3 regions of the Lactobacillus sp. M0393 genome follow, and region 2 is predicted to be linked to each of the others. Evidence: predicted binding sites of a transcription regulator. Region 2 holds the regulator's gene; each other region holds the start of a gene.

The links. Region 2 encodes Rex, which represses fermentation and respiration genes when NADH is low (regulators of the CRP and FNR family bind a similar motif). Its sites were predicted from a motif close to TTGTGAANTANTTCACAA; they were not measured.
Region 1: pplA (extracellular electron transfer flavoprotein PplA) is a predicted target of Rex. The motif match lies at 3,922-3,939, and genes of this name have one in related genera.
Region 3: H3R29_RS08675 (NAD(P)-dependent alcohol dehydrogenase) is a predicted target of Rex. The motif match lies at 3,302-3,319, and genes of this name have one in related genera.

What each region holds. Positions count from the first base shown of each region.
Region 1 is NZ_JACFPK010000001.1:121,088-129,082, forward strand. Features, by position in the region: partial or broken gene H3R29_RS00590 (IS3 family transposase) at 1-683, opposite strand, end outside; gene H3R29_RS00595 (UbiA family prenyltransferase) at 755-1,768, opposite strand; gene H3R29_RS00600 (FAD:protein FMN transferase) at 1,814-2,899, opposite strand; gene pplA (extracellular electron transfer flavoprotein PplA) at 2,969-3,886, opposite strand; gene H3R29_RS00610 (FAD-dependent oxidoreductase) at 4,131-6,026, shown strand; gene H3R29_RS00615 (NusG domain II-containing protein) at 6,100-6,477, shown strand; gene H3R29_RS00620 (Gx transporter family protein) at 6,489-7,034, shown strand; gene H3R29_RS00625 (polyprenyl synthetase family protein) at 7,036-7,995, shown strand.
Region 2 is NZ_JACFPK010000005.1:178,328-186,322, reverse strand. Features, by position in the region: gene groL (chaperonin GroEL) at 1-1,481, opposite strand, end outside; gene groES (co-chaperone GroES) at 1,501-1,785, opposite strand; gene H3R29_RS05765 (redox-sensing transcriptional repressor Rex) at 1,946-2,581, opposite strand; gene H3R29_RS05760 (ABC-F family ATP-binding cassette domain-containing protein) at 2,861-4,783, shown strand; gene tsaD (tRNA (adenosine(37)-N6)-threonylcarbamoyltransferase complex transferase subunit TsaD) at 5,545-6,594, opposite strand; gene rimI (ribosomal protein S18-alanine N-acetyltransferase) at 6,611-7,162, opposite strand; gene tsaB (tRNA (adenosine(37)-N6)-threonylcarbamoyltransferase complex dimerization subunit type 1 TsaB) at 7,146-7,892, opposite strand; gene H3R29_RS05740 (folate family ECF transporter S component) at 7,921-7,995, opposite strand, start outside.
Region 3 is NZ_JACFPK010000010.1:49,479-57,473, reverse strand. Features, by position in the region: gene H3R29_RS08685 (tyrosine-protein phosphatase) at 1-604, shown strand, start outside; gene H3R29_RS08680 (LacI family DNA-binding transcriptional regulator) at 617-1,567, shown strand; gene H3R29_RS08675 (NAD(P)-dependent alcohol dehydrogenase) at 2,145-3,263, opposite strand; gene H3R29_RS08670 (alpha-glucosidase) at 3,478-5,145, shown strand; gene H3R29_RS08665 (glycoside hydrolase family 13 protein) at 5,157-6,881, shown strand; gene H3R29_RS08660 (glycoside hydrolase family 65 protein) at 7,029-7,995, shown strand, end outside.

The sequences.
Region 1 (7,995 bases), on a different contig from region 2:
TTTAATTTCAGCCATTATTTCTCGATTATTCCGCTCTTTATCCTTCTTCTTTAAAGTGTAGTAATAATTACTGCGGGATAGATGGGGCAGATTCGGATTGGCATTAATGGTATCAAGAATAAAAGTTACGCTGACTTTAAGCTCGCGCCTTAGTTGGGTAACTGCCTGAGCTATTTCCGCGGCTTGCGGTTCTTGGTCCGCTGGTCGACTAAGACGCTCAATTTTTTTACGAATCGTTCTCGATTTTCAGCTTCAAGTTCTGCTGGCGTAAGCGTTCGTTCTCTTGCTTGAGCCGATGATTTTCCTGTTTGATCAGCTGTTCTCTTTTGGTCATGGGGCGGTCGTCCTTTCTGCTTGTTAACGATATTATACCCATTTTTACGATATTCGCGCAGCCAATTAGACAACATGCCACGACTTTTTAAACCTAAATCTAGTGCTACGTGATAAAGGGGTTCATGGTCAATTATGATTCGCTTGAGAGCTTGCTCCTTAAAATTACTTGTATAAGCAGTGTAAGGCTGATCTAAAATGGCTAGACCATGACGGTCAATTAAAGCTAACAAGTAACTAATATTAGTCCTGCCAACCCGATAACGCTGACTTAACTCAGCAGGGCCGATTTGATAATCATGCCAAAGATGATAGATTTCAATTTTATCTTGTTTAGATAATTTAGACATAAAGATGACCCCCAAATTTGTCCTAAATTTGGGGGTCATATCATCCTGAGCGTGCTTTTTATTGTGTTTATTTAATGAAAGATAATGCCCAAAATCAGCCCAAAGACTTGCATTAACTGAAACCAAAACAAATTTTGCGGAGCCAAGTCAAAAGTTGTGGGTACTCTGTGCTTGATATTATCTTCGTCAACCCAAAAAGCCATATCCTTGGTCTGCTTCTGTCTGAATGCCTGCACGTTTTTGTATAACTTAGGTAAAGTTACAAAAATTAATAGTTGCCAAATGGGTAAAAGGCGAAATATGACACTGATAGCGACTATTGCAAATGGAGCCAGGGTTAAAAAACTAAATAAGTTTAAGGAATTTTTTACGCCAATATATGAGGGCAGGGTGTGACGGCCATTAGCCAAGTCTTGCTTTAAGTCGCAGGTATTATCCGCCAGCATTGTCGCCGCGTTAAAGAATGCTTGCGGTAAAGCTACCCAAAAAATTAATAATAGATTGGCTAAGTTGCCTCCGACACTAAATTGCGGCCAATCAAAATTCAAATAGGCTAATTGGGTTACGGGAGAATTGATGTAAACCGCTAAGAACATAATTCCCAGCCCTTCGAATAAGCCGGCAAGAATTTCGCCTAGCGGTACTCTGGAAAAGGGAACGGGCCCGTAGGTGTAAAATACAGCGACAAAAAGTCCGGGAGCGCCGATCAGTAAAATAAAAAGATTGGTTCGCACAGTTAGCCAAATTCCCAAGACTGCTGCAATTAAAAGTAGGCTAAGCATAACCGCCATTGCGGTTGCTGGTGATAAATTACGTTTGCCAATTAAATTATGTTCTTTTTGATAATCCTTGCTTTTAGCCAGACGATAATCTTGCACATTATTAAAACCAGTTACAAATAAGGCAATCGCGCCTTGAGCAACTAGGTATATTAAAGAATTCTGCCAACTAAAAGTATGAAAATAAAAATAAGCAAACAGTATCCCTAATAAATAGGGCATTAAGCTGTTTAACTTGGTATTAAGCCGTACCAGTTCAAAAAAATCAGTTATTGTGAAATGACTGTACTTCGTTTTAGCTTCCATTGAATTTTCCTTTCAGAACATCATTTAACAGAGAAAAATTAATTACTAGTTTTTAAGTTTTGCAAGTCTATAGCCATTACCTGAAAACAATTTGAATTTATTTTTCAAGCCGGAAGTAATATATACTTTTTTCTTTTTGGTGATAAATATTGCTTCTACACCAGGTTTATGTTCCACATAATCATAGCCTTTTTTCAAACCGCGATTAAATACAGCAGTTGAAAGGCCATCGCCAGTGGTTGAACGCTTGGCAATAATTGTGACACTTAACAAGTTGTTTTGACAAGGGTAACCTGTTTGAGGATTCATTAAGTGGCTATAAACTTTATTACCGACTTTGAGGTATCGTTCATAAATACCTGATGTTACTGCAGTTGCATTCTTTTGCGGTAAAGAGCCGATGGCATCACCACGCGCAGCGCTGGGATCCTGAATACCTACCGTCCAGTTACTGTTATTCGTAGGAGAATTGCCCATAACATAAACGTTTCCGCCTAAATCAATAATCGCGCTGGTCACACCATTTTTTTGCAAAACTTTCATGACTTCATCAGAAATAAATCCTTTGGCCATGCCACCTAAATCGAGCATCATTTTCTTTTTCTTAAGAAAAACAGTTTGTTTCTGATCATTAAAAACCACATTATGATAATTAATTAATGGCAGCCGTTTTTTGATGGTGCTTGGCTTAGGTTTATGTGCGTCAGGAAAGCCAATCCGCCATAAACTGGTAATTGGTCCGATTGTTAAGTCGAATGTACCAGCGGAAATTTTACTATAATAATAAGCATCTTTGCACATACGGTAAATAGTGGGAGTAACTTTTACCGGTTTAATTCCGGCATATTTGTTAATTTTGTCTATTTCACTGCCTTTTTGATTAACGGTAGTTTCAGTGGCTAACTGTTTAATGCGCTTAAAACCCGCTTTTAAGGCTTTTTGCTGGTGTTGATTGTAAATTTTAATGGTGCAAACTGTTCCCATTAGAAATTGAGTATCTGAAGTAGGGGTAGTGGTAACAGCGGTTTTGGCCGGTGCTGTGTCTTTACTCTGAGTTGAGCAAGCTGTCAGGTTGAAGCTTGCTAATAGTGATACGAGTAGCAGCAAAAACTTGTTTGTTCGCTTCGTCATATAATTTATTTCTCCTAATAAAAAAGAGCGGCTAAATGTCACTCTTTTTGTGATTAACTAATTATCTTTTTATTCCTGGTAAACGATATTGTCAACCTTGATAGTTCCGCTTTTACCTTTTTGAGCGGCATTAATTAGTTGTTCAGCGTAAGCAATAAATGAATGAGAAGATTCTGTTGCTCCTGAAACAGCTTGTACTTTTTCAGTATTTCCTTTAGCTTTGATGAATTCCTTTTGTAATTTTGGAATGTATTCTTTAGGACCAACTTTGTTAACCTTCTTCATTTGCTTTTCATAAGCAGCATTCTTGGTCTTAGAAACGCCCTTTTTGTTAACTTGGTCGTAAGTAAAGTCACTGATTTTACCTTTTTTAATTACCATAGTTAAAACTTGACGATAGCCGTGACTATAATTCTTTTCAGCTAATTTATATGTACCATCTTTCATCTTCTTATTATTATTGATGTGAATGGTGGCTGTATCACCTTTTTGAGCGGCTTGAGTTAGCTGGTTAACATAGTTCTTTAAAGTATTACTGGAACTAGTGGCTCCAGTAACAACTTGAATAGCGCTCGAATTAGCACCATTTGCCGCGAATGATTTTTGTAGTTGCGGGATGTATTCCTTAGGGCCAATCTTTGCTTGAGAATACTTCTTCATTTGTGCTTCATATTTAGTATCCTTTGACTTTGACTTGCCGTTCTTGTCTACATTGTCATAGCTAGTGTCTGTAACCTTGCCACCTTTAACAGTCATAGAAACCTTTACTTTGTAGCCATTGAAATAGTTGTCTTCTACTAATTTGTAAACACCGTCTTGCAGTTTACCACCGGCAATTTGCTTAGGAGCTTTCTTTTTCTCAACTTTGCTTACCTTTGGCTTAGAATCGCTTGAAGAACTTTTCTTAGCTGTTGTTGAACAAGCACTTAATAAAAGTGTAGAGAGTGCCAGAATGGCAGTACTATATATTAAATTATTCTTTTTCATAATATCTCCCTCAGTAATAATAAAAGATTATAACATTGTGTACGTGTTCACTTACTATAATTATAAGATAGAGCTCTACTTTGTGCAACTACAAAATATGAAAGCGAAAACTTATAATGATAGCAATTAAATCGTATAAGTAAAATATTACGAACATAGTTTGTGAAAGTGACCACTTTACCATAGTCCAAAACACTAGTATAATATAATATAACTAGTATATTCGCATTAAGGAGTGTTAAAAGTGGCTGAAACAAATATTGTAGTTATTGGCGGCGGCTATGGTGGTCTGTATACGACTAAGCACCTTGCCAAGAAATTAAAAAAGCGGCATGATATCAAAATCACGCTGATTGATAAAAATCCTTATATGACTATGATGACTTCACTTCATGAAGTTGCGGCTAACAGGGTAGAAGCCAAAAGTTTGAAATATGATCTGCAACGTTTATTTTCGCGGAGAAAAAATGTTGATGTTGTAACTGACAATGTTACCAAAATTGATCAATCTGCCAAAAAAGTTATTGGCGATAACGGCAGTTATCCCTACGATTATGTCATATTAGCTATTGGTTCGCAGCCTAATGACTTTAATACTCCTGGTGTTAAAGAAAACGGCTTTGTTTTAGGCAATCTGGACGATGCAGAGCAATTACGTGACCACATTGATATGATGGTTCATTTAGGTTCTAAAGAACGCGATCCCGAAAAGCGGGCACAGTATCTTAACTTTGTCGTTGTTGGTACCGGGTTTACTGGCACTGAAATGGCAGGAGAATTAAATTCTTGGCGTGGTGATTTAGCTAAAAAATATAATCTGCAAAAAGATGACATCAAGATAACAATGATGGAAATGGCACCAACGGTTATGAATATGCTTGATCGCTCTGATGCTGATAAGGCAGAAAAATATCTCTTAAAACAAGGTGTAGAAATTAAAGTCAATACCGGTGTTGTTGGTGTTCATGAAAATTATATTGATCTTAAAGATGGTTCAACATATCCGACCAGAACTTTAATTTGGACTGCTGGTGTTAAAGCTGTTGATACTGCTAAAAACTTTGGTTTTGAGACTGGCAGAGCTGGCAGAATTATAGTTAATGAATATTCCCAAATTCCAACTGATCCACATGTTTACGTCATAGGAGACGTTGCTCTTTATGATGCTAACGGCAGCGGCCGCGGTGAACCACAAGTGGTTCAGGGAGCTGAATCTGCTGGTAAGTGTGCTTTAAGAAATATTTTGAGCCAGATTAACGGCGGTGAACCAGTCAAATTTAAAGGGACTTATTCAGGATTTATGGTTTCTTTAGGGCCTGCCTGGGGTGTGGCCTCTCTTGTTAATACTTTTCATCTGAGCGGCTTTTTCGCCATCTTAATGAAAGACATAGTGGATATGATTTACTTTATGGAAATCTATTCTGGTCACTATCTCTTCCATTATATTATGGATGAATGGTTCAGAATTAAGCGCCCAACTTTATGGCGCGGTAATCTTAACCGGTATGGCAATGTCTTATGGACTGTACCTTTGAGAATTTACTTAGGCTTAATGTGGTTAGTAGACTGCTGGTATAAAGTTCAAGGCAGTGGTTCTTGGTTTACCAACAAATTGCAACTGCATTTTCCATGGCTTGTGCAAGCTGCAACCAGTGGCGCTTCACAAAAAGCTGCCGCTACTACAGCAGCAAGTGGCAAGGCAGCGACTTCTGCTGCTCCTGCACTATTTTCCCTAAACTATGATTATGGTCACTCACCAATGGCTGTTTTTGATAAAATGCCAAACTGGGTACAATCAATGACTAAAGTCATGATTCCTAACAAGGATGCGGCATTAGTTGCTCAAAAGACAATGACGTGTTTGGAAATTGCATTAGGAATTATGCTGGTTTTAGGATTATGCACGTGGTTTGCCGGTGGCATGAGTGCAATTTTTGTAGCTATTTTCTGTCTATCAGGAATGAACTATTGGGTAAATGTTTGGATGATATTTGCGGCAATAGCAGTTATGAACGGTTCTGGTAGAGCATTTGGTCTGGACATGTGGTTTGTTCCATGGCTGGAAAAGAAGCTTACTAAGCTGAGATATGGTATCTTGAAACCAATTTATCATGTCGATAAAAACGGGGTAAAGAACTAACAATGCTAACTCTAAAAAGTCCTATGGTTTTATCTGTAAGACTTTTTTAGTTTTATTGTTAGTGAGGTAATACATGAAAATTTTAAAGAAGCTTAAACTTGGTGATTTTTTAATAATAGTAGTTTTATTAATCATTAGTTTTACTCCTTTTTATATGTTGCACAATCAGGAAAAAGCTGACGATCAAATTATAGGAATCGTCAAAATTAATAATCGTGAAGTGAAAAGACTTTCTTTGGCTAAAGATCAGAAATGGCGTTATCAAAAAAATGGTAAAATTAATATTGTACAAATAAAAAAGCACAAGATTCGGGTAATTGATGCCAATTGTAAGGATCAAGTATGTGTTAAAGAAGGCTGGAAAAGCGAAAGCGGGGATACAATAGTCTGTCTGCCACATAAATTTTTAATTGAGCTAAAAAATAAAAATCAAATTGACGATAATAAATAGATTTAAATATTATGACTGAAACAAATAATTATTTACGCACATATGTGTTTACAGGAATTCTATGCTCACAAGGAATTATTCTTAGTGTTGTTGAGCAAATGTTTCCTTCGCCCTTTTTCTTTGCACCTGGTGCCAGGCTTGGTTTAACTAATATTATAACGATGATCGCATTAATGATTTTACCTTTTAATAATTGTATTTTACTGACATTTTTGCGCCTGGTGCTAACTGCTCTGATGACAGGAGGTACTGGTACCTTTTTATTTGCTGCAGCAGGGTCATTTTTAAGTCTGTTTTTAATGAAATTATTTTTACCGCTGGTTCCCAGATTTTTCAGCATAATGGGGGTATCAATTCTTGGTGGCGTATGTCATAATTTTGGTCAATTATTAATTGCAGCGCTGCTAGCACATAGTAAATATGTTTTATTGTATCTGCCTTTATTGACAGTATTCGGAATTCTTTCTGGAACAATAGTTGGTCTTGTCAGCAGCTACTTATTGCATTATGTTGATGCATTAAGTTTTATCAAAGGAATAATTAGTAAAGGTAATTAACATGTCAAGGCTAGAAAAAGAGTTACAGCAAGTCCAAAATACAATTCAAAAAAATATCCGGACGCCAAAAGGTAAACTGGGAGAAGCAGTCAGATATGCGTTTTCTAAGCCTGGCAAGCAATTACGTCCTAGTTTCGTTCTATTATTTGGAGAAATGGGTGAAAGCAACAGGGAACAGAAATTAATTAATATTGCCGGTTCGATTGAAATACTGCACAATGCCACTCTGATTCATGACGATATCATTGATAATTCAAATGTTAGAAGAGGCAGGGCATCGGTCCAGGCTAAATATGGTAAAACTATAGCATTATATGCCGGAGACTTCTTATTTGCTTTGTCATTACAACTGCTAAGTGAAAACACTTCAAAGATAACGAACTTGCGTGCAAACGGCAGCACTATGCAAAAAATACTTGCAGGTGAAACCACTCAGTTTGGTAATGAATATGATATTACAATTACGGAAGAAGAATATCTTGAACAGATTCGGGGCAAAACGGCTAGTTTATTTGGTTATGCCTGCTATATTGGTGCTCTTGAAGGTGGGCTTAGTAAAAGACTGGCCAGAAGTGCTCAGCAAGTAGGTCTGCTATTTGGTCAAGCATTTCAATTGCGAGATGATATATTAGATTACACCGCTTCTACTGCTGAATTAAAAAAGCCGGTATTATCAGATGTAGTTAACGGTGTTTATACTGGGCCGCTAATTTTTGCACTGAAAAAAGATTCTTCTGGTAAATTGAAAGATTTAGTGAAGAAGGGTAAGAAACTCAATTCTGCTCAGCTAGAGCAAATTGACCTTCTGGTGAGTGAATTAGGTGGAATTAGGCATGCACAAAATTTAGCAAATGACTTTACAAATAGCGCATTGGCGCTACTTGAGAAAAATTTTGCTAAATATCCGGGATATGAAAAGGTCGCTGATATTGTCCGTAAAATGCTTACCAGAAATTGTTAA
Region 2 (7,995 bases):
GGGTCGATAATTCCGGCTCCAACCATGTTTTCCCATTTACCGTTGGCTGCATTGTAACCAACTTCATTTTCTTGACCTTCAAGCTTATTCAAGATAACTGAACCATCTTCACCAGCATTTTCAGCAATTTGACGAACTGGAGCAGTCAAAGCTTCTAAGACAATGTTAATACCTGTTTGTTCATCAGCATTGTCACCTTTAAGGTCCTTAACAGCGTCCTTGACATCTACTAAAGCAGTACCACCACCAGCAACATAGCCTTCATCAACGGCTGCACGAGTGGAGTTCAAAGCATCTTCAATGCGGTATCTGCGCTCTTTTAATTCAGTTTCCGTAGCAGCACCAACATGAATAACAGCAACGCCACCAGTTAATTTAGCCAGACGCTCTTGTAATTTCTTCTTGTCAAAGTCAGAAGTAGTTTCTGCAATTTGCTTTCTAATTGAGTCCTCACGGTCTTTAATTGCTTCATCTGAACCTGAACCATCAACAATAGTAGTTGAGTCCTTAGTTACAGTAATCCGGCGAGCTTGACCTAGTTGGTCAATCTTAGTGTCCTTTAATTCGAGCCCTAAGTCCTCAGTAATTACTGTACCACCAGTTAAAGCGGCAATATCTTGCAATTGTTCTTTACGACGGTCGCCAAAGCCAGGAGCCTTAACAGCAACAACATTGAATGTACCACGAATCTTGTTCAAAACTAATGTTGGCAAAGCTTCACCAGAAACATCATCGGCAATGATTAAAAGTGATTTGCCTTGTTGCACAATTTCTTGTAACAATGGCAAGATGTCTTGAATGTTAGAAATCTTCTTATCAGTAATTAAGATATATGGATTGTCAAGATCAGCTTCCATCTTGTCATTATCAGTTACCATGTATTGTGACAGGTAACCACGGTCAAATTGCATACCTTCAACTACTGATAATTCAGTTTCAATACCACGTGAGTCTTCAATAGTGATAACACCATCATTACCAACTTTTTCCATTGCGTCAGCGATTAAATCACCAACTTCTTTTGAAGCTGAAGAAACTGAAGCAACTTGAGCAATTTGGTCTTTTGAAGAAACAGTGTGACTAATCTTGTGTAATTCATTTACTACAGCTTTTGTGGCTTTTTCAATACCGCGACGAACACCAACAGGGTTAGCACCAGCAGTAACATTCTTCATACCTTCACGAATAATTGCTTGGGTTAAAACAACCGCAGTAGTAGTACCATCACCGGCAATATCATTGGTCTTTTGTGCTGCTTCTGCAACTAACTTAGCACCCATATTCTCATAGTGGTCTTTTAATTCAATTGCCTTGGCAATTGTCACACCATCGTTAGTAATGTCTGGGTTGCCGTAAGATTGCTCCAAAACAACGTTTCTACCCTTAGGACCAATAGTAGCCTTAACAGTATCAGCTAATTTGTCAACGCCCTTTAACAGGGAACGTCTTGCTTTTTCTGAAAATTTAATTTCTTTTGCCATATTTTTATACGCTCCTTAATTACTTAACAATTGCTAAAATATCTTTTTCGTGAAGGACTAAATATTTTTGACCATCGTATTTAACATCTGTACCAGAATACTTGTCATATAAAACAACGTCGCCTTCCTTAACAGTCATAGGTATTTTGTTGCCATTTTCAGCAAAGTTACCTTCACCAACAGCAACTACTTCACCTTCTGTCGGCTTTTGTTTAGCATTAGAAGCCAGGACGATTCCGCCTACAGTCTTTTCTTCTTCTTCTTTAACTTTTACGATCACGCGATCACCTATTGGTTGTAACACGTTTGTCCCTCCTAAAATTAAATTTTAATCTCTTTTATGTGCCATTAGCACTCCTATTTGTCAAGTGCTAACTTACATTTATGATAATAACCCCTTTTATGAAAAAATGCAAGAAAAAATTAGCACTTTGAGTAAAAAAGTGCTAATTTGCTTTTTAAAACTATTTTTTCTTATCCGAATCAAGAAAGTAAATAAGTGTCTGCAACTCAGTAGCCAAATCAACGTTTTGAATTCTAATGCCACTTGGTGCAGATAAACGAATTGGGGTGAAATTCATGATTCCCTTAATTCCAGCTTCTACCATATCATCAGCAGTTTTCTGAGCAGCCGCAGATGGCACCGTTAAAATCGCAATAGAAATTTGTTGGTCACTAAGCTGCTTTTTAAGTTCACTCATATCATAGACAGGCACACCGCTTAGAATTCTGCCGGTAATTTTCTCATCAATATCAAAAGCACAAGAAATGCGAATATTATTTGAACGTTTAAAATTGTAATTTAATAAAGCATGACCCAAGTTACCTACGCCAACCAAAGCAACATTTGTTAAAGTGTCTTGGTTTAAAATCTTTTTAAAAAAAGAAAGTAAACTTTTTACATCGTAGCCATAACCCCTTTTGCCCAAAGCGCCGAAATAAGAAAAATCACGTCTGATTGAAGCACTGTCTACCTGAACAGCTTCAGACAATTCAGTCGAAGAAACTTTTTCTTTGCCAGCCTCATTTAAGATAATAAGATAACGGTAATATAACGGCAACCTTTTAGCCGTTGCCGTTGGTATTTTGATTTTTTCCATTTAAGAAGCCTCCAACTTAATTAAGTAACCATAATTCGTTCTTGTGAATTTCTCAGCAATCAATTCTATTTTACCTATAAATTTACGTCATTTGCAAACATTTTTTTCACAATCTTTTAAATTTTAGCATAATGGTAACAGGCTTGATAATAGAAACTGGTATTTTTATTCATTCACGCTTAAAAAGCTGTATTTTTGCTCTTTTTCTTTCATATATCCATCAAACTCTCACACAAGAATTTCACTACGTATGCTAAAATGGTTTTTAGGTGAAAAATTATGATAATTGCACAAGGACACGATTTAGAAAAACAATTCGGTGCCAACACATTATTTAAAAATGTCAATTTTTCAATTGACGCAAATGCCAGAATTGGTCTGATTGGACCTAACGGGGTTGGTAAAACAACCCTGCTTAAGATTATGACTGGCGAGGAAGAAGCCACACATGGTGACTTCACCATCAATAAAAACATAGATGTCGGCTACATTGCCCAAGAAAATGGTCTAAATGAAAGTAAAACAATTTGGGAAGAAATGTTGTCTGTTTTTACTTCATTAATTAATATGAGCAAAAAAATCACAAGTTTACAGCAAGACATCGCTGCAAACCCCAAACAAAATGATCTGTTAAAACAATATGATCAACTGCAATTCAACTTTGAGCAGCAAGGAGGGTACACCTACCAGGCTGATATCAAAAGTATTTTGAATGGCTTTAACTTTCCCGAAGAAACTTGGTCCAAAAAAATCGCAAGTCTTTCCGGAGGAGAAAAAACCAGACTTTCATTTGTTAAATTGCTACTGCGCAAACCTGCTCTGCTATTACTTGATGAGCCTACCAACTATCTTGATTTAGACACTCTGGACTGGCTGGAAAGTTATCTTAAAAACTATTCTGGTGCTATTTTAGTTGTTTCCCATGACCAGTATTTCTTAGATAATTTAGCCACACAGATTTTTGAATTGCAATTTGGCAAATTAACTGCCTTTAAGGGTAATTATTCCGCTTATGTTGCTGAACGGCAGCTGCGTGATCGCCAGCAAGAAGAAGCGTATGAAAAGCAGCAAGAGCAAATCAAAAAAGACGAAGAATTTATTCAAAAAAATATTGTCAGAGCCAAAACTACTAAACGAGCTCAAAGCCGCCGCAAGCAATTGGAGAAAATGGAAAGAATTACTCCGCCAAAACACAAAAGCAAAGTACGCATTAATTTTCAAAGCGAGCGGCCATCTGGTAAAGAAGTTTTAATTTTACGTGATTTAACAATTGGCTATCCAACAAAAACAATGGTGCACGATATTTCTCTGCAAATAAATAAAGGCGACCGCGTAGCCGTAATTGGTCAAAATGGTATTGGTAAATCAACTTTACTAAAAACCGTGATGAAAGAATTGAAACCGAAAAAAGGCTCAATTAAATATGGTGCATCCCTTGATATCGGCTATTATGATCAGGAACTACAAGGACTTGATCCAACCAAAACGGTAATCGATACAGTTTGGGACCGGCATAAAACAATGCCTGAAAAAGATGTTCGTTCCATTTTAGCCAGTTTTTTGTTTACGGCAAAAGATATTGATAAAACTGTCGGACAATTATCTGGTGGTCAAAAAGCGAGATTAACGTTAACTGTATTATCACTTGAACATAACAACTTTCTGCTGATGGATGAACCTACTAACCATTTGGATCTTGAGGCGAAAGAAGTATTAGAAAAAGCTTTGCAGGATTTTGACGGTACTTTATTGTTTGTTTCTCACGACCGCTATTTCATCAATCAATTAGCTAATAAGATTGTGGAGATCAAAGATGGTAGTGCTCATGTTTACGAGGGTGATTATAGCTATTATTTAGATGAAAAAAACAAACAAAACATTGTTACAGAGAACCAGTCGGCAGCAAACAATACGGCAGCAAAAGTAGACGAAAATAAAAATAAACTTTCTTATCAAGAGCAAAAATTGCGCGATTCACAAAAACGTAAATTGCAAAGAGAAGTTGAAAATACCGAAAATAAAATTGAAAAGCTGGAAAAAGAGCAAAAAGATATTCAATCTCAAATGGCTGATCCTGAAATTGCCACTAATTTTGACAAATTAGGTCCCTTGCAAGAACAGCTTAGCGCTGTACAAAAACATCTGGACGATACAAATGATGCTTGGGAAAAAGCACTGACTGAACTGGATAGCTTTGACTAAAACAATATATCAAGTAAGCACAACAAAAATAGAAACAAATCAGCCTTTTTATCTGCTGTTTTTATATTTTAACTTGCTGTAAATTACCTCGCCAACTATTAATAAATTTTTTGTTAGCAAAATTTGATGAATTTAGTGCTGCTTTTAAAATTGTAGTTGTTTAAACTAAAAGAGATAATTTTGCTGGCTTTATAAGAAATGAAATGGGAGATACGCATGGGAAAATTACTTATTGCTCTTCAATTATTAATTAATAAAGGAGGAATAAAAATGAAATATATAGTTGACCAAAATATTACTTTAGACCAACTCATCAATTTATACACCAGCGTCGGTTGGAGTTCTTATACACAAAATCCCTAGCAACTGCAAAAGGCAGTGGCAAATTCGCTTTTTGCTATTAGTGCTTATAATCATAACCAATTAGTTGGATTAATCTGAGTAGTTGGTAATGGTCTGACCTTCATTTATATCCAAGAGTTACTGGTTAATCTGCTTATCAAAGTCGGGAAATTGGTACGAAATTAATGAATAGCGTATTACAGAAATATAATTCTGTCATACAGAAAGTTTTGTTGACCGAAAATACGGGTAAAACGCGCATGTTTTATGAAAATGGTAATTCTAAGCCGTGTGATAAATACGTTTTGTTTGCTTTTTACAAAGATTCTGAGAAAAAACTATTTTCAGAACAACAAAAAGGCGTTGAACTCAACGCCTTTTTTCGTAGGGATTTTGTCTTGATCCTGATATTATTTATTTTATTGCAGCATTTCTGATGCGTAAGGTAATTCTAATGATGCATCAGCATCTAAAGTTAGATCAGCAAATTTTCCTTCTTGATACAAATTGTATGCCGCTGCACCAATCATCGCAGCATTGTCACCGCAAAGCTTTAAATCAGGCAAAATGACTTTGGGCTGAATATTTTGCGGTAAACTTGCTATTTCACTATTCATTCTGTCCCGTAAACCATGGTTAGCGGCTACACCACCCCCCATGATGAAAGTCTGCGGCTGATATTGCTTAATTGCCCTAATTGTTTTAGTTGCTAAAACATCAATTACTGCGGCTTGAAAACTGGCCGCTAAGTCATATTTATTTATTTTTTGGTTAATTTGTTCAGCGTGATGACAAGTATTAATGAATGCACTTTTTAGCCCTGAAAAAGAAAAGTCGTAATCATCTTCTTTAATCATTGCCCGGGGAAAATTAAAGGTATCCTGCCCCTGGTGAGCCCATTCATCTATTGTTTTACCAGCTGGATAATTAACTCCTAAAACTCGGCCAATCTTATCATAAGCCTCACCTGCTGCGTCATCCCTGGTATCACCAACTATTTCGAAGTGAGTTGAATCTTTTAATAATACAATCTCTGTATGACCACCAGAAACTTGCAGTGCAAGAGCCGGATAAGTAATCTCTTCTTTTAACTGCGCCGCCATAATGTGGCCCATAATATGATCAACACCAATTAGGGGGATGCCTGTAGCCATTGAGGCCGCTTTAGCTGCACTAACACCAATTAACAGGGCTCCGACTAAGCCCGGACCATAGGTGACAGCAATTGCATCGATATCATTCCAAGTTACTTTTGCTTCACTTAACGCTTCCCTGGTAATTTGCGTTATCACTTCAATGTGATGACGACTAGCAACTTCAGGAACAACGCCGCCAAAACGCTGGTGACTTTTAATTTGAGTTGCAACTATCAAGCTTTCAACTTCTCTGCCATTTTTAACAACAGAAGCCGAAGTCTCATCACAAGAACTTTCAAAAGCTAAAATCCGGATGTCTTTTTTATTTACCAATTTAATTCCCTTTCTTTTAGTCACTTGCCAATTTAAGCACCATGTTAAACGCGTTTTGCTGTGAATCCTGATAATAATTGGGCCAGACGAAAGTTGTAACAAAACCTAATTTTTGATATAACTTTTGGGCATTCAAATTATCCTCTCTAACTTCCAGGCTAAGTTCCTCACAGCCTTTTTCTTGGGCAATTTCAATTACTTTTCTAATTAAATAAGTACCTATACCCCTTTTTTGCCAAGCGGAATCAACCATTAAATTGGTAATGTGGGCTTGCTTAAAATCAATGCGGACACCAATTAGCCCAACTACCAATTGCGACTGCAGCACAAGTAAATAAAGTGAATTCTTTTTGCCCAATTCAGTTTGAAAAATTGCTCTATTCCAAGGCTCCTCTCCTTGATATAAACTTTGCTCAAGTAACAATATCGCAGAAATGTCCTCAATTTGCGCTTGTCTAATATTCAGGATAGAGTGATTGATAATAAATTTTTCAGGAATAAAGTCAACAAACTTTTTCTTTGGCGCTACAAACAAAAAAGGCCAGAAATACTTAAACTTCTTCCACATAGTTACTATCAGGTTTATATGCTTCTCCGGTCTTTTTATGCCAATCAATTTCAGCCTGTGTGCGCCGTAAATAGTTTGGCAACAACTGATCAGGATCATCGGGTTGAGCATTCACAGCCAGCTTGCCTATTAAGCCGCCATGAACAAGATTTTGTTTTTCTGTCCCAAAATTAAAGGGAATATTTATCTTTTTGATGGCCTCTTTTTGTTTTTCAAAGCCAGAACCAACATAAATAACATTTTCCAGATTGTTATCTGCACAATATTCTGCTACTGCGCTTAAAAGTGTGTCAATATGATAGTGCCCATCAGGTATTACACATTCAGGACCCCAATCATCTTCCTTATTGACATAAGCACCCGCAAAGTAATTATCATTACGAGCATCAATTCCAGCCACTATTAAAGTGCCTTCTTCTGCACAACTTGCAGCCAGTGCTTGTAAAGTAGATATGCCTACTACCTCTTTATGTAAAATGCTGGCAAACATTTTTACCGTAGTTACACCAATCCGTAATCCAGTATATGACCCTGGTCCAATTGCAACGGCAAAACGATCGATTTCTGCCAATCTTAGATTATTTTCTTTCAAAATTTCGGCAATTAATGGATCCAAATGCGCGCTGTGATTACGCTGGTCAAATTCATTCTTTTCCGTAATTATTTTAGCATCGTCATTTAAAGCCACACTTAAATTATTTGTCGCGGTCGACATACTCAAAATTTTCATTCTAAAATATTTTTACTCTTTTCGAAAATTACCTGTTAATCCTAACCCTTGAAATTGCGTTCAAAACAAAATAACTAACAATCATTTCCACCCAGGGGGTGAT
Region 3 (7,995 bases), on a different contig from region 2:
TGTCGACTGTGACCTGCGCTCTGAATACGAAAAGTCCTCTTCACCTGATATGTCATGGCCCGATGTGAAATATGTTGATTTGCCGGTATACTCAGACAATATCAATGATGTGCAAAATAACCGGTCAATCTACCGCTTTTTGCATCATATTCCTGATATGCATCATAATTTTATTGGTCGGATTTATCAACAAACTTTGCTAAGCTCCCACAGCCAGGAAATGTTTGCCCGCGTTTTTGCGGAACTGTTGGAATTGCCAGAAGATGAAGCACTGGTTTACCACTGTAGTGCTGGTAAGGACAGAACGGGAATGGTATCTGCCTTGATCTTAATGGCATTAGACGTAGACGATGACACTATTGCCCGTGATTATTTGTTAACCAATGAACTTTATGATTTTGCAGTTTCTCGGCAATTGCCAAGTAATGATGAAATTACGCAAATGGTTTCCAAAATGAACGTCACTAAAGGTGAGGGCATAGCAATTCGCGGCATTACGGAAACTGTTCGTGGCGGCTGGGGCGATTTTCCCACCTTTTTTAAAAAAGTATTGGGCTTTAATGATGATGACTTGGCTCAACTAAAACGAATGTACTTAGATTAGAGGCGAATCGTGATGGTAACCTTGCTTGATGTTGCTAAAAAGGCTAATGTTTCAAAGATGACAGTTTCGCGGGTGATTAATCATCCTGAACAAGTAACCGATGAATTGCGCAAATTAGTTGAACAGGCGATGGATGAACTGGATTATCACCCTAATTATGTTGCTCAGGCTTTGGTAAATAAGCGGACAAATGTGATTAAATTTGTCACGCTGGAAGATGTGGATACGACAGAGCCATATTATATGAACCTGTTATTTGGTATTGCTCGCGGGTTATCTAAAAAGCAATATGCCATCCAGCTGGTTACAGACAGAAATCAAATAGAAGATGGCAACTTTGACGGCTACCTGATTACTGGTGCCCGCTCCAGTGATTATGCTTTATTTGACAGCCTTAAAAAACCCTTTATTTTATTTGGCGAAAATCATCATGGCTATGATTATGTGGATAATAATAATCAGTATGGTGGAGAACTGGCGACAAAATATGCACTTTCGCGGTTATACCAAAACGTTATTTTCATTGGCATTGATGTCAGAGAGCCATTTGAGTATTCGCGTGAAACGGGTTATGTCAATACTTTACAGAAGCATAAAAAGGTCCCGCAAATCTACCGCATTGCTAATCACAGTCACGCTGCGCAAGAAGTAATCAAAAATAATTTCCACAAGTTTCCTAAAGATACTTGTTTTATCTGTGCCAGCGATCGTATTGCTACAGGAGTGGTCAGGCAATTGCAGGATGAAAAGGCTAAAGTTCCGGCTGACTTTGGTGTGATTGGTTACGATGGCGTTTTTCTGGATCAGGTTTCCAACTTGAAGTTAACTACCGTTAAACAGCCAATTTTTAAAATGGGTGAACTCTTGGCCAACATGCTCTTACGCAAAATTGATCAAAAAGGGTCTCCTCAAGGAGAGGCACTAATTAAGCCTTCCTTAGTTAAAAGAGAATCAACCAGGTGAAATATAAGTACAAACAGAAATACACATAATAATCAGGTATCGGCTTGATTACTATGTGTTTTTTGACGTCTAGTCTTTTTTAGGCAAAAAAAGTGAATGGACAGACAACATGTCTGACCACTCACCAACACTAAAGTAGATTATTACTTCTACTTACTTAATCACAAACTACGGTAAAAAATATGAATAACAGATTTACTTTGCACCCATTTATTTTAGCACAGATTAGCTTAAAATAATGATTTTAATATGTATATTTTTACGGTATGAAATCCGCGCAAGAGAATTGAACTGATATAAATAAACTCACAAAAAATGCCAAAACAACTAAAAAAGTTTTGGCATTAATTATTTAAAAATAAATATATCTTGCTTTTCCCAAATTTCACACATTTCTGGGGTATTGAACAAGAATTAAATTGTCCAATACCAAAATCTTATTATGAAATTAAGCCAAAGGCAAGTAAGAATGATATGACCCTCAAATTTGTCCTAAATTTGGGGGTCATATTTTCTGGAGAAAAACTAATTCTCTCAGACTCTAAGAAATGGTTTTAATGTAAGATTGTTTTCTTTATTATTCAGGTTTGTAATCAGGATCGATAATTAAAACAGGTTTGATTGTTTTACCAGAAATTGAATCAGCATTAGCCTGATTAATATCTTCAAATTGATAAAACTTTTCAGTCTTATCAAATGGAAACTTCCCTAATTGATAGAACTCAAGCAATCTTGGTATGTCAACTTGTGGAATGGCATCACCCATGTTAACGCCAACCACTTTTCTATCATCTACACAAAGATCGTTCCAAGTAGAAATAGTCAGGTTCTGAGCTGTTACGGCAATTGCTGCGCAAGTGCCGCCCTGTGCCAAGGCCTCAACAGCATTTTTAATAACGCCAGAAACACCAGTAGTATCAACTGTCCAGTCAACACCATATCCACCAGTTAATTCCTTGATCTTGGCAACTGGGTCTTCTTCTTTACTGTTGATTGTATGTGTGGCACCTAATTCTTTAGCTAATTCAAGCCGCTCTGGAACAACATCAACTGCTATTACTTTGGTGCAGCCACTAATTACACCAGCCATCATTGCAGCTAATCCTACTGCGCCAGTACCAAAGACAGCAATAGTATCGCCTGGTCTAGCTTTCAGAGTGTTGAAAACAGTACCGGAACCGGTAACGTAGCCGCAGCCTAGAGGGCCAACCTTGCGCAAGTCGATACTATCATCAATTTTTACTGCATTTCTCTGATCAACTACAGTAGTGGTAGTGAATGATGATTGGTTAAACATATCACAAATTCTGTGACCATCTTTTTGGAAATGATCATCACCATCTGCACGGACACCGGAAAGATTATAGTCGCTATAATGACGGCATTGGGTTGGGATACCCTTTAAACAATTATCACAAATACCATCAGCGTAGAAAGATAAAATTACGTGATCGCCTACACTGAAGTTTTTAACTTGGTCACCAACTTTTTCAACAATACCAGAACCCTCATGTCCTAGAATTACCGGGTAGCCAACACTTGAATCACCTTTGCGCAAGGCTTCATCTGAGTGGCAGATTCCGCTTGCCACCATGTGAATTTGCAAGTCAGTTGGTCCTACTTCGTGTAAATCAATATTGTCTTCGATCTCAAATGGATCGCCCATTTTTTTAACAACAGCAGCTTTTATTTTCATAAAAAAATCCTCCTTACCTGTTAGCGATTTCAAGATTATTGTGAACCTGTACACATAAAAATGCAATAGTTTTTTAGGAAAAAACATACCTGAATATACCGCACAACGCTAATTTAATTGAACTAGCGGCGATTTTTTTGATAGCGGTAACATTGCCATTACCATTGCCTCTCACCTGGTTTCTCAGCTAAACTTTAAGTGGAGGTATAAATTTATGACGCACTGGTATGAGCATGCAATAATTTACCAAATTTATCCCAAGTCTTTTCAAGACAGTAATGATGATGGTATTGGTGATTTAAATGGCATCAGGCAGAGATTACCTTATTTACAACAGCTCGGTATTAATACTATTTGGCTAAATCCTATCTTTGTTTCACCGCAGGTTGATAACGGCTATGATGTGGCAGATTACTTTAAAATCGATCCCCGAATGGGAACAATGGCAGATATGAAAGCTCTAATTGCTGCTTGTCATCAAGTAGGGATTCATGTGCTTTTAGATTTTGTTTTAAACCATACTTCTGATCAAAATGAATGGTTTCAAAAGGCCAAAAGTGATCCGCATAGTCAATACCGCGACTACTATATTTTTGCAGGTGCAAATAATCAGCGTCCCAATAACTGGGGCAGCTTTTTTGGCGGCAGCGTTTGGGAACCGGATCCGGCAGGTACGGGCCAATTTTATTTCCATTTGTTTGACAAGCACATGCCCGATTTAAACTGGCGTAATCCCAAAGTAAGACAAGAAATGCTCAAAATTGCGGAATTTTGGCTGGCTCAAGGAATAGATGGCTTGCGACTTGACGCTTTTATTCATATTGCCAAGGCAGATTTACGGCAAAGTTTTCCGGTAAAGAAAATAGCAAATGAAGATGACCAAACGATAGTTGCTGAACCCTTTTTTGCTAATTTGCCCCAAGTTCAGAAATGGCTGCGCCCATTTTGTGAGCAAATAAAAAAGGATTATCCGGAAGCTTTGCTTTTGGGGGAAGCTGCCAGCGCTAATGTTAACTTAGCAGCGGACTATACGATGAAAGATCACCATCTTTTAGATAGTGTTGTTACTTTTCGTTATTTTAAGGATGATCAAAGGCACATTGATCCTAACTTGCCTGCAGATTTTCAGCCTAAAGGACTTGACTGGGATGCTTTTAAGAAGACACAGGTTATTTGGCAGCAAACTCTGGCGCAGGTTTCTCAACCTACATTATATTGGAGCAATCACGACATGCCGCGACTGGCTAGCAGAATAGCAAAAACTGAAACACAGGCACGCAGCTTAGCAATGCTGATGTATTTGCAACGGGGAATCCCCATTATCTACTATGGCGAAGAATTGGGTTTAAAAAACCTGCTTTTTACTGCTGAAGAAGAGTTTAATGATCAAGAAGCGGAACGCTTTATCACGAAAGCTGCAGATTGGGATCTAACAAAAGCGGAAGCATTAAAAATGGTCAGTCAAACGCATAAAATGCCGGCACGAGGGCCGATGCCGTGGACAGCTAAAAAGCCAAATTATGGTTTTTCAAAAGTGAGTCCGTGGCTTGAAGGGCAAAGTCAAAATAACGCTAATGTTCAGGCCGAACTGGATGACCCTGACAGTATGTTTAACTTCTACAGACAACTGATTAGTTTGAAAAAAACGGCTTTGTTTCAATCAGGTAGTTTTTACATGCTAGCAACCGCGAATGACAGCTACGTTTATCAGCGGGATTTAGCAAATGATAGTGCAATCGTGGCTGTTTCACTAAGCAGTCAAAAATTAAAAATTAAACTACCTGGTGAATATAGGAAAGTCATGTTAACTGCCGGACAGCATTATTTAAATAATGATGAATTAATTTTGATGCCGTATTCTGGTGTGGTTTTAAGTAAATAATGGAGGAAAAAATGCAATTAGCAGCCCTGAAACATAGAACAGAAAGCGAAGACTGTTTTGTCATTAGTCAGCACCATGTGCGGATTCGGTTCCATAGTGCCAAAAATGATGTTAAAAAAGTAATAGTTCATTATACTGATAATTATCTTGATACCAAGACTGATAAAACCGTGGCCATGACTAAGGCGGGACAAGGGCAGGTAACTGATTATTGGGTAGCAACTTTGAAAGCTCCTTATCGCCGCCTTAAATATACTTTCGAAGTCATTGGCCAGGATGACGGCCATAAAATTGTTGGAGACCGCGGGATCAAAGACTTTACCGCAGCAAATTTAGCAGCTGACAGCAGCTACTTCAAATTGCCTTACTTGCATGAAATTGATCAAACCAAAACCCCTGACTGGGTTAAAAATACTGTTTGGTATCAGATCTTTCCTGAGCGTTTTGCCAATGGTGATAAAAATAATGACCCTCAAGGTACAAAACCCTGGAATCCGCAAGATCATCCCGGACGAGAAGACTTTTACGGGGGCGACTTACAGGGTATTATTGACCATCTGGACTATTTAAAGGAACTGGGCGTTAATGGGTTATACCTGTGTCCGGTTTTTAAAGCTAGCTCCAATCATAAGTATGATACGATAGACTATCTGCAAATTGACCCTGATTTTGGTGACAAGGATTTGTTTGCCAAGTTTGTGAGTGAAGCTCATAAAAGGGGAATGAAGGTAATGCTGGACGCTGTCTTTAATCATTTAGGCGGCCAGTCAATGCAGTGGCAGGATGTAATCAAAAATGGCACTAAGTCGCGGTTTGCATCCTGGTTTCATATTAATCATTTTCCAGTTAAACCATATCAAGGACCTGAGGCAGGCGGACCAAATTATGATACCTTTGCTTTTGAAGGACAAATGCCCAAATTAAATACTGCCAATCCTGCAGTCCAAGATTTTCTGCTGGAAATCGCAACTTATTGGGTAAAATATTTTGATATTGATGCCTGGCGGCTGGATGTTGCTAACGAAGTAGACCATCATTTTTGGCGAAAATTTCATGATGCGCTTACTGCAATTAAACCGGACTTCTATATTGTAGGTGAAATTTGGCATAGTGCACGGCCTTGGCTCAACGGTGACGAGTTTTCTGCAGTGATGAATTATCCGTATACTTTACAGATTGAGGAGCATTTTCTGCACAAAACAAAAACAGCCCAGGAACTAGTTGCGGCTCTTACTGATCAACTAATGATGTACCGCGACTGCACGAATCAGGCCATGATGAATATGCTTGATTCTCATGATACCGCCCGTTTACTGACACTTGCAGGTGAAAATAAAGCGCTGGCTTTGCAAACCCTGACTTTTATGTTCGTGCAGACTGGCAGCCCGTGCATTTATTACGGTACTGAAATGGGAATGACGGGAGGAGAAGATCCCGATTGCCGCAAGCCAATGGACTGGCAAAAAGAGGGCACGCCTTTTTGGTATGAAGTGCAAAAGCTGATTGCTTTTAGAAATAACCATGCTGCTACTTTAGGTAACGGCACAATCAGTCTAAGCGTTACGTCTACCGGCTTAATCAAAGTTAAGCGAATTGGTGCAGAAAAGATCACTGCTCTTTTTAATACAAGTCCTGATAAGATTGCTGTTGCCACAAAGGGCCAGGTAGTATTAAGTCAGAATTTTGCAGCTGGGCAACTTGCCGAGCACGGATTTGTCATTGAACTTGCAAATTAATTTTAAAAACAACTAGTTGGTGCTGGTTGTTTTTTTAAAACATGATTCTGATACCGTTAACAGCGATTTTGCTATTGTCAAATACCTCGTTTTTGCGAATAATGAAAGCGTAAACAAAAAACCTCACCAAAGAGGGAGCGAAAGTAAATGAAACGAATTTTTGAGGTTGACCCATGGAAAGTTGCCACACACAAGTTTTCCCCGGTGGATAAAAGGCTGCAGGAAAGCATTACTGCGATTGGCAATGACTATATGGGGATGCGCGGTAATTTTGAGGAAGGATATTCTGGCGATCAACTGCAGGGTACATACTTAGCAGGTGTCTGGTTCCCAGATAAAACGCGAGTAGGCTGGTGGAAAAACGGCTATCCGAAATATTTTGGCAAAACCATTAATGCCCCCAGCTTTATTGGAATTGGCATCACAGTTAATAATGAAAAAATTGACTTAGCCAAGATTAAATTTACAGATTTTTATTTTGAATTAGATATGCATCAAGGTTTGCTTAGCCGCAGTTTTATTTATGAGGGTGCAAATACTAAAATCAAGTTTGAATTTCAGCGTTTTTTACACATTAGGTTAAAAGAAGCGGCTTTAATCACTGTTAAAGCTACTGTACTTGCAGGTCAGGCAGAAATTGAGTTTAATTCAACGCTTGATGGCACAGTTACTAATGAAGACAGTAACTATAATGAACATTTTTGGCTTAGCTGCAATGAGAATGCTGCAAAGCGTTCTATTCAAGTTATAACCAAGCCTAATCCTTACGATGTGCCTCAATTTACGGTTTTATTAAAAGCAGGCCTGAGAAATAATAATCATGTTGTTAAGGGTACTGTTAAAACGGCAAAAGCAAAGTTAAGTGAGAAGTTGGCAGTTACTCTAAATGCTGGAGAAAGTTACACTTTAGAAAAAGATGTGATCGTAATTACCAGTCGTGATGTAGCACCCGAAAAGCAAAGTGATCGTGCGGATGAGTTGATGCAACAATTGCAATCAAAAAGCTTTGCAGAAAATTTGGCTGATCATACTGCGGTTTGGCAAAAGCGTTGGACTAAAAGTGATGTAGTTATTACTGGTAATGATGAAGCGCAGCAGGGTATTCGTTTTAACA